DNA from 3 places in the Cytobacillus oceanisediminis genome. Region 3 is predicted to be linked to each of the others. Evidence: riboswitches for the same ligand, from Rfam matches in the RefSeq annotation. Region 3 holds a riboswitch; each other region holds the start of a gene.
What was found. A riboswitch is a leader RNA that binds a small molecule or an ion and turns the genes downstream of it on or off. The one in region 3 is predicted to bind glycine.

Region 1 (5,328 bases), 1.9 Mb from region 3:
GATAGCAGGTGCAGGGTCAAACTTAAATCAACAATTTGGATTGCCTATCATAATTGGAACAAGTGTTATGACGATTCTTGTTCTATTAACGGGAATGTTAAAGGTTGACCGTGTTGTTGCTATCATCGGTGGAATTACCCCAGTTCTAATCCTTTTTGTCATCATCACATCTATCTATAGTTTTATAAATGCTGATGGATCATTCCTCGCTTTGAATGGTGTGGCCAAGGAGACTCCGACAACTCTGCCAAACTGGTTTATTTCTGCCATCAATTATGTGTCCTTTAACACGGCAGTAGGTGCCTCAATGGCAATCGTGATGGGTGGAGCTGAAAATAAACGTAAAACTGCCGCGTTAGGTGGATTAGTTGGAGGTTTTGGTCTCGGTGTTCTCATTCTGCTTAGCCATCTGGCTATTTTCTCTAAGATTGAAAGTGTTGGCAGTATGGATATGCCAATGCTAGCCATTGTTAATAATATTTCACCTGCATTGGGTACGATCATGTCGGTTGTTCTCTTTGCAATGATCTTCAATACAGCTATAAGCATGTTTTTCTCTTTTGTGGCCCGGTTTTCCAAGGTTGATTCCGCACATTTTAAAAGGTTATTCGCGGGAACCATGATTGTAGCATTTGCAGCAAGCTTCATAGGTTTTACTGATCTTGTTAGCTACTTCTACCCGCTAATTGGTTATCTTGGATTGGTCCTAATTGCTGTATTATTTTACGCTCCACTTAGAATGAAAAGGATTGAAAAAGAAGGATACGGAGATGGCGAAGAATATCCTAAAAAAATAGTGAACAGCTAGATGCCAATAAAACAGAGAATAATGGAGAAGGAGAGCGTGGATGTGCACTGTGCTCTCCTTCTTTTTTAATTTGATTATTAAAGACATTGGTGAACGATCTGAATTCCTGGCAGCCTTCTTGTTCCGGCAGTTTTAGAATGTCAGCTGTGTACGAATGATATAAATAGTGTCTCAAGAACTTTGGTGTTTAGTGAGGTTCTTTTCTGGTCAAAGTAGGATAGGAGATGATTTTAATGATTGAAGAATTAATGAAAATGCTTGAAGAACGAGAAGAAGAGATGCTTAAGATACGCCGTTATTTACATCAGAATCCTGAGCTTTCATTTAAAGAGGAAAAAACGGCAGCCTATATCGCTGATTTTTACAGAGGGAAAGATGTTGATCTTATAACGAATGCAGGGAATGGATATGGCATTGTTGTCACTATTGAAGGTGGTAACCTGGGAAAAACCGTGGCACTTCGGGCTGATTTTGATGCGCTTCCTATTAAAGAAGAACTGGATGTTCCGTTTAAGTCAAAAAAGGAAGGTATCATGCATGCTTGCGGCCATGATGCACATACAGCATACCTTATGGTTTTGGCTGACTGTTTAATCCAATTAAAAGATAAGATCCATGGCACCGTGAAAATAATCCATCAGCATGCGGAAGAAGAGCCTCCAGGCGGAGCAAAAAGCATTGTTGAGGAAGGATTTCTCGCTGATGTCCATGCAATTTTTGGCATACATGTTTTGCCGATCGCCCCTGCTGGAACTGTTGGCTATCACAGCGGATATTCCTTTAATGGCCGCGCTTATTTTAAACTTAGAGTGCAGGCAAGCGGCGGACACGGTTCCTCTCCGCATAAGGCCAACGATGCTATTGTGGCAGGCGCTTATTTTGTAACAGCTATCCAAACAGTTGTGAGCCGCAGAGTGGATCCGTTTCATGCCGGTGTAGTGACAATTGGTTCATTTGATGGTAAAGGGAGTTTTAATGTGATCAAGGATCATATCGAAATTGAGGGGGATGTACGCTATTCCAATGATGAAACAAAGGATGTGATGAATAGAGAAATTCACCGCATTGTAAATGGTCTTGAGGAGTTATTTGGTGTAAGCTGTGAGCTAACGTATGAACCCGACTATCCGCCGCTGTATAATGATCCTGAATTGACAAGGTTTGTCGCGGATACGCTTTCAGCAGCCGGGGATAAAGACATTATCGAGATAAAGGAATTTCCTAAAATGGCACCATCGGACGATTTTGCGTATTATTTGGAGAAGGTCCCTGGCTGTTATTTTTATATTGGGTGCACGCCAAAGGGAACAGAAGAACCATACTTCAATCACCACCCTAAATTTGATATCGATGAGGGTTCGATGCTTGTTGCCGCAAAATCAGTGGGATATGTTGTTTGCCATTATTTTAATAAAAAAGAAAACAAAAGCTCACGCTGATGTGAGCTTTTTATGTTTAAAGGAATTCGCTTTTAACTTCTTATTGTTTTTGAATAGATTTGATAGGCAATCTCCAGCTGTAATGATGCGAAATTCCTCGCAGCATTAAAGTAACAGTAAAAAGAATATAGAAATGATAAGACTTTGATAGCCAATCAAGGCCTATAATAAACCCCGCAAAGATGGCCCATAAAAGATATACTTCATCACGTAAAACAATGGGCTTTCGCTGAGCCAGCACATCGCGGATCATTCCTCCGCCGGCACCGGTTATGGCAGCTGAGAACATAACAGCAAATAAGGGTAAATCAATTGATTGTGCATACATAGCTCCCTGAACAGCAAACGCTGACAAGCCAATTGAGTCAAAAATACTCCATTTCGTCAAAAGCTGAACTGCGCTGCTTGGCAATATGATGACAATGCTGATGGTAATAAGGGCAACGATAAAAAGAGTCGTTTGCTGCCATAATTCTATGATCGGAATGCCAGTAAGAAGGTTTCTGATAGCCCCGCCTCCAAATGCTGTAATTAACCCCAAAACATAGGCGCCCATAATGTCGTATTTTACTTCCAGTGCAACGACTGCCCCGCTCATTGCAAATGCAATGGTTCCAATCACGTTCAATACATCCCAAACCATACAATCCCCCTAATCAAGTATCTCTGTCCTTGTACCTGAGAGGTTTACCTATTCTATATTAAAAGGCCTGCCCCGTGGGTGCGTGATACGCTCTCCAGAGAAGCGTCCCGCAGCAGTCTTCTTACCTGAGAGATTCATCTTTCCTATAGATTTGCCCCTTCGGTGACGTACAATACGTTCTCTCCCGCAGCAGTCATTCGCTAGTATTTGTTTTTATAATTATAAAGTATAGAGCAGAGGCTTGGACAGTCAATTAAAATGTCTAAGTGGAAGTTTGAAAAGGGGGAACTGAACATGATCCCCTGGTGCTATGGCGTGCATAATTCTGCTTGTAGGGATTGGTGCCACCATTGTATTAAAGCGGAAATGAAGCAGGGGCAGTCGCTGCTTTTGGGTGCGTCAAAGAAGTGAACGCTAAAAACCCCTACAATTGTAGAGGATCTCGCATGAAGGTTATTCATCCTTCTTTTGTTTCTTTGCCAAAATCGTCCGCAGTTCGTTAATTTCCTCATCAGACAGGGAGTCTTCCTGGATGAATTGGACTAGCATGGATTTCACCGTTCCGCCATAGATTCGCTTGATAAAGGATTGAGCTTCTGCCCGCTGGCATTCATCCTGTGAATATAACGGGAAAAAGGTATAGATTCTCTGGTTTTTATTTACGCCCACTACATTCTTTTGGACAAGCCTGTCCAGAAGAGTACGGATTGTTTTGGGCTTCCAGTCTGTGCACTCTTGTAAGGATAGAATGACTTCATTAGCCGTTTTGGGTGCGCCGTGCCAAAGGACTGTCATGACTTCCCACTCGGATTCTGAAATGCTGGGAATCCTATCAGTCATATTACCGCCCTCCTTCTTTAATGAGATGAACGAATTAATAAATACCTTTTTTCTTCAAAATGGATAATGTAATTTCAGCTGCTTTACTTCCATTGGAGTTATCTTCATTCTGTATATTCGTTGCAAAAAAGTATGTGTCCTGCTCTGACTCAACATAACCGATGAACCATCCATTGATGTTTTTTCCATTTACAGTGCCTGTACCTGTTTTTCCTGAAAGGAGGGCCCCTTCTTTTCCTTCTAGTTTAATGGAATCTTTCACCGTTTGGATATTCTTTTCTTTAAAACCAAATTCGTTGGCATAAAATTTTTTTAGCAGCTGAACTTGTTCCACTGGAGAAATTTTAAGGGAAGATTCCAGCCAATATTCGTCTATTCCACCAGATAGATCGCGATTCCCGTACCTGATTCGGTCTAGAAAAGTTTGAATCGTACCGGGATGAGCCTGCTTGTCTAACGTCTGAAAATACCATGTAACGGAATTTTTTATTGCCGAAGTTAAATTCTGATCCGCATTCCAGGAATCAATAGGATATTTAAGTCCGTTCCATTTGGCCAAGGAGTTTTCATCCGTTATGGTGCCTGACTCTAAACCAAGCAGAGCACTATAAATTTTATAAGTAGAATTTGGTGAAACCCTTAATATGCTTTGTTTTTTATTATGAATAAGATAGTGGTCTGCTTCTTTATCATACAATACAAAACTTCCATTATATCCTGCAAAATAATCACCTAAATCCTCATATATAATGTTATCATCCTTGAATTTATAGCTGCCATCTTCATGAGCCATTACTGATATAAATGGAGCCTGGCCTGCAATAAATATCCCCGCCAAAATGATTATAACCGCACTTTTCCATCTCAGCAGTTTTGATTCCGACTTAAAACAGGCAATTTTTTCAATTCTCGTTTTGATTTGTTTCTTTGACCCGTTTAAATGGTCTGCCAAATCGACTGTCACTGCCCTTGAGGCTTTATGGGCAAAATGAATAATGCTGTTGCCATACTCCATATAAGACTGCTCATCCAAAGAATTTAAAACCGCCGCATCACAGGCAATTTCGCGATCCAGCCTCATTCTCCTAAAAGCTAGCCAAACTAGAGGATTAAACCAATATAGTATTTGAAAAATCACGATTAAATAATTGACTGCAACATCTTTATTTTTATAGTGGTTCAGTTCATGTAAAAAGATATATTCTATATCCTTTTCAGAAAGCCACTTGTCAAAATGGCGGGGAAGCACCACATAAGTCTTAAAAAATCCAAACGTCATTGGGGTTTTAACGAGAGATGACTCTCCAACAATAATACTCCTAGAAATCTTCAGTTTGTGTTTGCAGTGTTCGAATAATGATAAAAGCCCGTTATTTCTCAGGCTGTTTGTATGTTTCTTTATTTTACTGATCTTAAGCCTTGCGATCAGCGTAAATACAGCTAAAACAGCCACCCCCGAAATCCAAATATAGAATAAAGCATTATTTATTAATGTTAAGTCGTAGCGTTCCACCGAAACGGCTATGTCTTCCATCCAATTATTTTGCCTTAAAGGACTCTCCGCAGATGGTGCAATTTGGGATTGGACGCTGCTCTTG
Region 2 (5,328 bases), 1.7 Mb from region 3:
CGGAAGTGTTCATCTTCAGCAAGTTCCCATTTGACTGGCACAGCATGATTAGGCATCCCGCCTCCATTAAGCGGATCTGGTGCAAGCCTTGTCCATAAAACCACACTGTCCGAAAGAGGATCTCCTGATGCAACACCGAGCGTAAAAGGATACTTGCTGAACTTAGGAGCAGCATCAACCTTTAGATTGCCCATACCTAATGATTGCGCCATAGCCAGGGCAAGCGAAAAACCGGCAATTTTCCCTGCACCAGATAGAAAGCTCCGGCGGTCAATGTCCCTCTTCAAGTTCTCTTCATTAAACTTCCTGATTAAATCATCAATTGACCTCTCATTGTTCATTTTCTTCACCTCTTAATTCAATCTGGATTCACATTTGATTATAAGAGGCTTTTTTTAAAGCAATATGAAGATGTGTAAAGGAGAATGACAATACCTCTGCCTATTTTATCAGGACTTTTGTAAGGATTTGGTTATTCATTCAACCTATAATCCAGACTTGCAGCCAAAATGCCTTTGTACCCCTGTATCATTTGTCCCAACTATTTTTACAATATATACATAGAATATTAACGAATCCTGTCAAAATCTTTTAGTTTACTAATCTATAAATAGTGGTTATGATGATAGTTATAATCTTGAAAAGGGGTGAGGGAATGAAAAAAATGAAGTTAATGCCATTTTTAATGCTGTCTGTATTTTTAACCTTCCTCATCACCCAGTACCCTGGTGTCCATTTTAATGATATTCCAATGGACCAAAGCAAAGCGGTAACTGTTTCGGACTTTACCGAGAGTTTCCTATTAAAAGATGATCCTAAAAAACATATCTTTACACAGGATATGATTTCTTTAGCCATCACAATCCTAACCATTATCCTTTTTATATACAGTGCCCTGCACATCATCGCCCGCAGGAAAAGGATATTCTATACTCCCATCTTCTACGAGGCGAATTATGTAATCCACACTCCTTAATTGTCCAACAAAACAATTAAAGGAGGAAACGAATAATGTGGATTCGATTCTTAATGATTGGGTTATTTTCATTAACAGCTTCCAGCCTGTTCTTTTATCAGGGAATGGAAATGTATCATGCTTTCACAGATTTCTTTAGACAAAAATAAGAAGTTGGCGCCCAGGGACTCCCTGGGTGTTTTTAGTTTTTTCTATCAACAGGAACTACTTATCTGCATTAGTTCCCTTCGTCCCCTCATTAGCTCCCTTCGTTCATTCCCTGCTCTTCCCGCAGGCACTAATCCTCAATACATCTCCCGCCATTTTCACTTTTTAACTCAGCTCATAAAAAAACACCCGGCCTGTTTTATTCCCAGGCTGGGTGTTCATTCTTAATGTGCTTTTGCATATTTATCGTCTATCTTCTTTTCGATCTTTTCAAGCTCACGGCTATCTTTTAAAAGCTCTTCTTTATTTGCCTTAATCATTTCAATCATTGATAATTTTTTCTTTTTCATTTCTGCTCACCTTCTCTCACGATGTTCGTAAACTCTTGGATGCTGGATCTTTTTTTTTGACAGAGCATGTTGTCTGTCACCTAAAATACAATCGTCTTATTTCCATGCACAATAACTTTGTCTTCCACATGCCAGGCGACTGCCTGGGCTAGAACCTGTCTTTCCACATGACGTCCTGCAATTTTGAGATCCTGTGCAGTGTGGCGGTGATTAACCCGCTGGACATCCTGCTCAATGATCGGGCCTTCATCCAAATCATTCGTTACATAATGAGCTGTTGCCCCAATCAGCTTGACTCCGCGGTTAAACGCCCGTGCATAAGGATTGGCTCCCACGAAGGCTGGCAGAAAGCTATGATGGATATTGATAATCCTATTTGGATATTTGGAAATAAAGCTCGGCGAAAGAATCTGCATATATCTCGCCAGTACAATGAAATCCACTTTTCCATCCAGCAGCTCCACCGACTTTTGCTCGGCTTCAGCTTTAGTGTCAGGTGTAATCGGAACATGATGATAAGGTATTCCAAAACCCTCCACCACTTCCCTCATGTCGGGATGATTGCTGATCACCAAGGGAATATCCACTTCAAGCTCCTTCGACTTCCAGCGCCATAGCAGCTCCAGCAGACAGTGATCCATCTTAGAAACAAATATGGCCATCCGCTTGCGCTCGCCTTTGCCGCTCAGCTTCCACTCCATTGAGTATTCCCTGGCCATTTCAGGCAGATCCTCTTTCAGTTTTGAAAAGGACTCATCAAAATGATTCATATCGAATTCAATCCGCATAAAGAAGATGCCTGCCAGCGGATCGGTTGTGTGCTGGTCAAAATGGACAATGTTAGCCTTATGCTCCAGCAGGAAATTGGAGACTGTGGAGATAATGCCTGGCCTCTCAGGACAGGATATCAGCAATGTCGCCCGGTTTGCGTTGATATTTGTATTCATATAGATTCCTCCATCTGCATTTCCCGAAGCTGCCATCCATATAAAAAGGACAGAAAAAGGCGGCTTCTTCATCCCCCTTCTCTGTCCTTTTACCTGAGAGTTTGACCCCTTTGGTGTCGCAAGATTCCTGCGCGCTCTCCAGAGATGCGTCTGACTGCGGTCTGTCTACCTGAGAGATTGGCTTCAAGGGTATTTTTGAAGCTTGCTCCTTCGGTGGCTATTGAATGCTCTCTCCCGCAGCCGTCATTCGCTCAATATTTTTGTTATTTTCAGAATAATACATTATTTAAACCGTGTCAATCGAACTGCGTTTCTTTCACAAAATTGCCACAATTATAACCAACTATTTTCTTTAAATTCCGATTAATAATTTGCTTTTGAATAAAGGGCGGAAAAAAAAAGCCTGAAGACAATGTCTCCAAGCCGTTTTCTATACAGCCGCTTTCGGTTTCGGCTCCTTTTTTTGCCAAGCAATCGTGATAAACAATGTAACGATCAATAAGGCCAGACCGAGAACAAACGGATAGGTAATCCGCACATCGTAAAGTACACCGGCAATCGTTGGCCCAAGCACGTTTCCAATACTCATATAAGCATTGTTCATACCCATCGCAAATCCCTGCTCATTGCCGGCCATTTTTGAGATTAGCGTGGTTAAAACCGGACGCAGGATGGAAGTAGCAAGGAAAATGATCAGCGAAATAACGAAGAAAAGCGCATAGCTGCCTGCAAACAGCGAGACAAGGAATCCTGACGCTGCAACAGCTAAAAAGATATTCAATACCTTTCCTTCTCCGAATTTATTAACCACCCGATCAACTACAAATAACTGAACAATTACACTAATGACCCCCGTTGAAGTCACCATAATGGCAATTTCCTGGGGAGTAGCAGCAAACTCATTATCAAGGTACAGCCCCAGCACAGATTCATACGCCATTAGCCCAAAGCTCATCACCAATGTAATGACAAGCGGAATAAAATAAGGCTTCTTAACAGACATTGCCAGCTTCTTGACCATTGGTTCCTCTTCAGGCATCTCTCCTGGCACGGTCTGCAATGTGCTGCTTTCTTTGAGGAGCACAATTGAAAAAATAACAGCCACTAGAGATACAAGTGCTGAAATCAGAAATGGCATTTTCAAGCCGAAGTCTGCCAAAAATCCGCCAATTCCAGGTCCAACAACAATTCCAAGTGACATCGCAGCTGAGACAAGGCCATTTCCTTTTGCACGCTGCTCCATGGTAGTAATATCTGCAATGTAAGCAAAAATAGCTGGAATCAGCAAGGCTGCCCCAATGCCTCCAATGACACGTGAAAAGTAAAGCAGCCAAATGGAATCTACTGCATAAAAGACAAGCATGGATAAAGTCAGACCAGCTAACCCGTAAATAATCATCTTTCTGCGTCCGTACTGGTCAGCCCATTTCCCCGCAATGGGAGAAAAAATCAGCTGGGCACCCGCAAAAATGGCAATCATCAGGCCTGCTGCCGTTCCCCCCTGATTAATGGATTCCAAATAAGCCGGCAAAATCGGAATGATAATCCCAAAGCTTCCGATCGCAATAAACATATTGATCATCAATATGATCATCTTTTTCTTTTGATCCCCTGACATAGCGGATACCCCTCCTTCTATATGTGAAAAATTTACATTATTTTTTTCGGCACGCTAAATAGCTTATAATGAGACGGGCTGCTTTGTCAAAGGAAAAAAAAGAGAAGCTCCAGCATGTGCTGAAGCCCCTTGTATTTACCCTTTAAATTTGTCCGGGAATTGCTTCACAACCGCATCAGAAATGGCATCTGCCATCATGATAATATGCGTTATTCCATCATCAATCGAAACAATTCTTGCATCCCAATCCTTAACCAGGCTTGCTGTTAAATCATCCGTCACTAATTCAAGATGCGTGTATAGCAATTTTTTTACATCTTCATTTTTTAAATTAGGATTGGCTTCGCTTAGAAAAGCAGCGATATCATCGGCATTGCGATACCATTCTTTGTTCAGCTGATTCACTTTGGCGCCTTGCCCGCTCTTGGCAGCTTCAACAATATCTCCTGCAATAACGATATGCTCCTTAAGCAGCTCTGTAAGCTTATTTCCTGCAGCATCTCCATAATAGGGCTTTATCGAATTGCCGATGTCCTCCTGTTTTTTCAAGAGCCTTGCCAGAACCTGCTTCTGATCCTCTGCCCCGGCTGTTGTAGCACTTGTAATATAATTGCTTGTCCATAATACATGGTCGATCCATAATCTGCGGAATTCATTTTCAAACTTAACCTCTGATTGGGTGATACACGGTTTCTGTGCAGCTGCATTGCCCGGGGCTGCCAGCATATTCAGCGGCATCAGCAGCATTATTAATAAGATCAGTAATTTCTTCATATCCTTTTCTCCTTCCATATTGAAAAAGTTTCCTTCTTATTTTGATTATCTTAAGATTTTTCATTCAAAAAAATAAAGCTCGAGGTTTATGCCTCCAGCTTTTCAATCAAACGTTTGATTTATTTACCTTATCTTGCTGTAATAGGAATTTTATTGTACTTATTTGCATATAAAGCATATTTACTTTCGGATATTGTATAATTATCACACCACTGCTGCCGCAGCAAAGAACTCATTGTAAAGCGCCTGTACCGCGCGTTTTTCATCCACTGCCTGTACGCCAAACATCATGCTCACTTCAGATGAGCCCTGATTGATCATTTCCATATTTACTTTCGCTTTAGCGAGGGCTTTGGAGGCGCGCGCCATTGTTCCGATGTTTTGGCGCATCCCCTCACCAACCACCATGATAAGCGACAGGCTGTGCTGGATTTTCACCTCATCCGCGTGAAGTTCATGTTGAATGCGGCTCAGTATTTCTTCCTCCATACCATCAGTAAATTGGTTTTCCCGCAG
Region 3 (5,328 bases):
GCTGAAGCGTCACTTCATCCATTCCCGTAATTTCAATCAGATGCTCCTGCAGATCATACATCAGTTCCAGGGCACCTTGAACAGAGCTTTCATCCTGCAGCGGGTGCAAGTGGGCAAAACCATTGAAGCGCGCTACATTCTCATTGATTTTAGGGTTGTATTTCATTGTGCAGGACCCCAGTGGATAAAACCCTGAATCAACGCCATGATTGCGTTTAGAAAGTGCAGTATAATGACGCATGATATCAAGTTCGGACACTTCCGGCAGCTCAGGCTCTTCCTCTCGCAGGTAGCCTTCAGGAAGAAGCTCTCCCAGGTCAATTTCCGGAATATCCATTTCAGGCAGGCTGTAGCCGATACGGCCTTCTGTGCTTAATTCAAAGATGAGTGGCTGATCTTCCTTATGCATGGTAATCCCCCATTTCTTTAACGAATGCATCGATTTCTTCCTTCGTTCTCAATTCCGTTACAGCAACAAGCATATGATTTTTCAGGTCAGCATAATCTCTGCCCAAATCGTAGCCTCCAATAATGTCCTTCTCAAGAAGCTTTTGATTTACTTCTTTAACAGGCTTATTCAGCTTGATGACAAATTCATTAAATGAAGGGCCTTCGAATGGAACTTCAAAGCCGGCAGCCCTGAATTGCTGTTTTGCATAATGGGCTTTTTGCATGTTGGCAGCTGCCATATCCTTTACGCCCTTCTTGCCAAGAGCAGTCATCGCTACAGATGCCGCTAGTGCGTTTAGAGCCTGATTGGAACAAATATTGGAAGTTGCCTTATCGCGGCGGATATGCTGTTCACGTGCCTGAAGAGTAAGCACGAAGCCGCGGCGCCCCTGGTCGTCTACCGTTTGTCCGACAAGACGTCCCGGCACTTTTCTCATCAGCTTGGATGTTACGGCAAAATATCCGCAATGCGGGCCTCCGAAAGCTGTAGGAATTCCGAAAACCTGGGCATCTCCTGCTACAATGTCAGTTCCGAATTTACCCGGAGGTGTCAGTGCGCCAAGAGCAAGCGGGTTGCTTGAAACAACAAACATGGATTTATGGGCATGAATAATTTCCTCAAGCTCTTTTAAAGGCTCGACTCTGCCAAAAAAGTTAGGATACTGTACAATGACAGCTGCGATGTCATCGCCAATCAGTCCATTTAGAGCTTCAAGATCTGTGATGCCGTCTTTATGAGGGATTTCAATCACTTCAATATACTGGCCCTTTGCGTATGTCTTGACTACTTCTTTAGATTCAGGATGAACTGCGCTTGAGATAAGTATCTTCTTGCGGCGTGTGCTGCCTGCGCTTAGCATGGCTGCTTCGGCAAGTGCTGTTCCGCCATCATACATGGATGAGTTGGCAACATCCATTCCTGTTAACTCACAGATCATTGTCTGGAATTCAAAGATTGCCTGGAGCTCACCCTGGGAAATTTCCGGCTGGTAAGGAGTATAGGCCGTATAAAACTCTGAACGGGATAAAACATGATCAACAATGATTGGCATGTAATGATCATAAACACCCGCACCAAGGAAAGATGTATTTGTGCGAAGATCAGCATTTTTCTGAGCCATTTTAGTAAGCTCTTTCAGTAAGGCTGTCTCTGATTTTGCCGGCTTGATTTTATATTCGCCCTTAAATCTTACACTTTCGGGAATATCACTGAATAGTTCTTCCACAGAACTGACGCCGATTTTTTCAAACATTGCTTTCTGGTCAGACTCTGTCATCGGTAAATAGCGATGTTTCATCATTTTCTCCCCCCGGTTAGTTCTTTTCTCTTTTATAAAAAGGTGTTGCTGCAATCTTAGCCTTCAGTCGTTTGCCGCGAATTTCCACTTCTAATTCAGTTCCCGGACCCGCATGCTCTTTCTTGATAAGGACAAGGCCAATGTTCTTTTTTAATGTCGGCGATTGAGTGCCTGTTGTCACTTCCCCGATCAGTTCTTCCCCTTTATATACAGGATAGCCATGGCGCGGAATGCCGCGGTCAATCATTTCAATTCCAGCCAGCTTGCGCGGAACCCCATTTTCTTTTTGATTCTTAAGCACTTCTTTGCCGATAAAGTCAGCTTCTTTATTGACTTTTACAGCAAAGCCGATTCCTGCCTCAAGCGGTGTGATATCAGGTGAGAGCTCCTGGCCATAGAGTGCCAGGTTGGCTTCAAAGCGAAGTGTATCCCTTGCGCCAAGTCCGCATGGGAGCACGCCTTCTTCTTTGCCTGCTTCAAGGATTTCATTCCATAATGCGGCTGCATCCTTGGCATCACAGTAAACTTCAAATCCGTCTTCTCCTGTATATCCTGTTCTGGAGACGAGCGCTTTCTTGCCATTCAGATCGACATCCTGCTGAAATTTGAAAAATCCTATATCCGACAGGTTCGTGCCAGCAAGCTTTTGGAGCACTTTTTCTGCAAGCGGCCCCTGAATTGCCAGCTGTGCCATATCTTCAGAAAGGTTTTTCAATTCCACATTCCCTTCAGCATGGTCCTCAAGCCAGTTGAAGTCCTTTTCAATATTGGAAGCATTTACAACCAGCAAATAGTGGTCATCCTCTATTTTATAGACAAGTAAATCATCAACAGTTCCGCCATTCTCATAACACATGGCTGTATATTGAGCACCTGAGTTCTTTAATTTGGAAATATCGTTCGTCATCATTTTTTGAAGGTATTTAAGGCTGTCCGTCCCCTTCACTTCGATTTCACCCATATGGGATACATCAAAAAGGCCGGCTTTTGTACGGACTGCTTCATGTTCTTCTTTAATGCTTGAAAATTGAACAGGAAGGTCCCAGCCTCCGAAGTCGATGGTTTTTGCTCCGTAATCTTTGTACACCTCGAATAAAGGCGTGCGTTTTAACTGTGACATTTACTCGTCCCCCTTAAAATCTTTTGAAGTTTGTTGTAGGAACATAAAAAAGGACAGAGTATCCCCTCAATTATGAGAAGATCTCTGTCCTTGCACCTGAAAGTTTACCGAAACCGGCTTTCCCCTTGGGTGGCTTATTTAAAAGCACTCTCCAGAGCTGCGTCAAACAAGAGTTCTTTTGCCTGAGAGATTCACAGATTTTGCTTGCTCCTTCGGCGCTACAAAGTAGTCTCTCCCCTTGTTGTCATTCGCATTTATAAAATTTTCCAAGTTGGTCATACTTATACCAAACAGAAAAAATAAAGAATCCATTATTTCGGTTAACTAAATGTAATGTGTTAACTTTCAAAACTTTCAAAGCTATTAACATCGTACCACCTTAACGAGGTTTGGGCAATATCTTTATATAGATAAAAGGAGCTGTTTTTATGACAGTGCAAATTGGCTTTGATTCTGCCTGGCAGGATGAATTCTTAAAAAGAATTGATGACGACGGCCCATGGGGAAATTGGGAGCTTTATAAACTGGCTGTAGAGGTTGAAAATCACACGACTATTCCTGATTTTGAAGGCCTGCAGGCTCCAAAGCATCTGCCGAACCTTACTCCCCTCCCTCATCAGCTGGAAGTAGCCAGGCAGGTTGTTGAAAGCATGAACGGCAAAGCGATCCTTGCTGATGAAGTCGGTCTCGGTAAAACGATAGAAGCTGGTCTGATATTAAAGGAATATATGATCAGAGGACTCGTAAAAAAAGTCCTTATACTTGTTCCTGCTTCCCTCGTTTCACAGTGGGCCATGGAGCTGAACAGCAAATTTTTCATTCCGGCTGTGGCACAGCGGAAAAGCTATGTATGGGAACAATGCGACGTTGTGGTATCATCCATCGATACAGCCAAACGCAATCCCCATCGGGACATTATCTACAGCCTGGATTATGATCTGATCATTATAGACGAAGCTCACAAGCTTAAAAATAATAAAACCAAAAACTATGAGTTTGTGCAAAACCTGAAAAAGAAGTTTTGCCTCCTTTTAACAGCAACACCCATTCAGAATCGCATCAGTGAGATATTCAATCTTGTGTCCTTGCTCAAACCCGGCCACCTGGGCAATGAATCAGCCTTTTATGAGAATTATAAAAAGGACTCGCGTTCTTTAAACGATGATGCACATCTAAAAGAACTCGTAAACAAAGTCATGATCCGCAACCGCAGGGCAGATACAGGAATCGAATGGACCAAAAGACATGTGGAAACAATACCGATTGAATTTTCGCAGGCTGAGCGCGAGCTTTATGAAGCTGTAACAGAGCTGCGAGGGGAAGGTGATTGGGTCAGTTCCAGCCAATTTTCAGTGATGACCCTGCAAAGAGAGGCATGCAGCAGCAGGGAAGCTGTCTATTTTACCCTTCAGAATATGCTGAAAAGACAGGAACAGCCCTCAATAGCTTTTCAGGAACAAATACAATGCCTTATTAAAAAAGTTGAAGCTGTCCAGCAAAATTCCAAAGCTCAAAAAGCTCTGGAATTAATACAAACAATAAACGACAAGGTCATAATCTTTACTGAATACAGAGCAACACAAATGTATCTTCAGTGGTTTTTAAAACAATATGGAATTACATCTGTGCCGTTCAGGGGAGGATTTAAAAGAGGCAAAAAGGACTGGATGAGGGAGCTTTTCCAAAAGAAAGCTCAAGTCCTGATTGCAACAGAAGCAGGCGGGGAAGGGATAAACCTGCAATTCTGCAATCATATCATTAATTTCGATCTCCCCTGGAATCCAATGCGTCTCGAACAAAGGATTGGACGTATCCATCGTCTCGGCCAGGAAAAGGATGTCATGATTTATAATTTTGCCACGAAAGATACAGTCGAAGAACATGTAATGAAGCTTTTATATGAGAAAATACATCTTTTCGAAAAAGTCATCGGTGATTTGGATGATATTTTAACAAAACTTGAATTTGGCAGTATTGACGATCACCTTGTTGATATTTTCGGAAGATCAGCTTCAGAAGGTGAAATGCGAATCAAAATGGAGAACCTGACGAGCATGATTCAATTTGCTGAAGATATGAAAGAAGGTGGGCTGAATGCAGCAACAGGAAATTCATAAATTCCTTGAAAGGTATTTTCACGCAAATGGATGCGAAATAATTGATAAAGGCCCGGGGTATATAACCGTACAGCTGACGATTGATTTGGATAAGGAATTAATGAATCGCCCCTTTTATTGGCATTATCTCGAAAAAACAGGCGGAGTCCCTAACCCCATGCAGCTTACACTTATTACAAACCAGCAGCTCGCCCCTGCGCATATTAAGGGGGAAGTCATTCATTTTGGCTCCCCAAGACTTCACCAGATCTTTCATTCAGCCCGAAACCTGGCAGGCTATATACGATTATATGAAAACCACCGGCAGGCACCAGGCATGCAGGTTCCATTAAGGCCATGGCTG

Region 1: it holds a riboswitch for glycine, as region 3 does, so the genes downstream of both, IRB79_RS04345 (trimeric intracellular cation channel family protein) here and gcvT (glycine cleavage system aminomethyltransferase GcvT) in region 3, are expected to answer to the same signal.
Region 2: it holds a riboswitch for glycine, as region 3 does, so the genes downstream of both, purU (formyltetrahydrofolate deformylase) here and gcvT (glycine cleavage system aminomethyltransferase GcvT) in region 3, are expected to answer to the same signal.

The regions. Positions count from the first base shown of each region.
Region 1 is NZ_CP065511.1:826,336-831,663, forward strand. It holds gene IRB79_RS04335 (YkvI family membrane protein) at 1-808, shown strand, start outside; gene IRB79_RS04340 (amidohydrolase) at 1,042-2,247, shown strand; gene IRB79_RS04345 (trimeric intracellular cation channel family protein) at 2,288-2,890, opposite strand; glycine riboswitch at 2,911-2,991, opposite strand; glycine riboswitch at 2,994-3,087, opposite strand; gene blaI (penicillinase repressor BlaI) at 3,344-3,730, opposite strand; gene IRB79_RS04355 (BlaR1 family beta-lactam sensor/signal transducer) at 3,765-5,328, opposite strand, start outside.
Region 2 is NZ_CP065511.1:662,857-668,184, reverse strand. It holds gene IRB79_RS03390 (alkaline phosphatase D family protein) at 1-341, opposite strand, end outside; gene IRB79_RS03385 (hypothetical protein) at 656-976, shown strand; gene IRB79_RS03380 (FbpB family small basic protein) at 1,348-1,473, opposite strand; gene purU (formyltetrahydrofolate deformylase) at 1,554-2,420, opposite strand; glycine riboswitch at 2,568-2,667, opposite strand; gene IRB79_RS03370 (MFS transporter) at 2,851-4,038, opposite strand; gene IRB79_RS03365 (glycosyltransferase) at 4,174-4,812, opposite strand; gene IRB79_RS03360 (aspartate kinase) at 5,017-5,328, opposite strand, start outside.
Region 3 is NZ_CP065511.1:4,306,090-4,311,417, forward strand. It holds gene gcvPB (aminomethyl-transferring glycine dehydrogenase subunit GcvPB) at 1-409, opposite strand, end outside; gene gcvPA (aminomethyl-transferring glycine dehydrogenase subunit GcvPA) at 402-1,748, opposite strand; gene gcvT (glycine cleavage system aminomethyltransferase GcvT) at 1,765-2,868, opposite strand; glycine riboswitch at 3,029-3,116, opposite strand; gene IRB79_RS21620 (DEAD/DEAH box helicase) at 3,297-4,985, shown strand; gene IRB79_RS21625 (YqhG family protein) at 4,963-5,328, shown strand, end outside.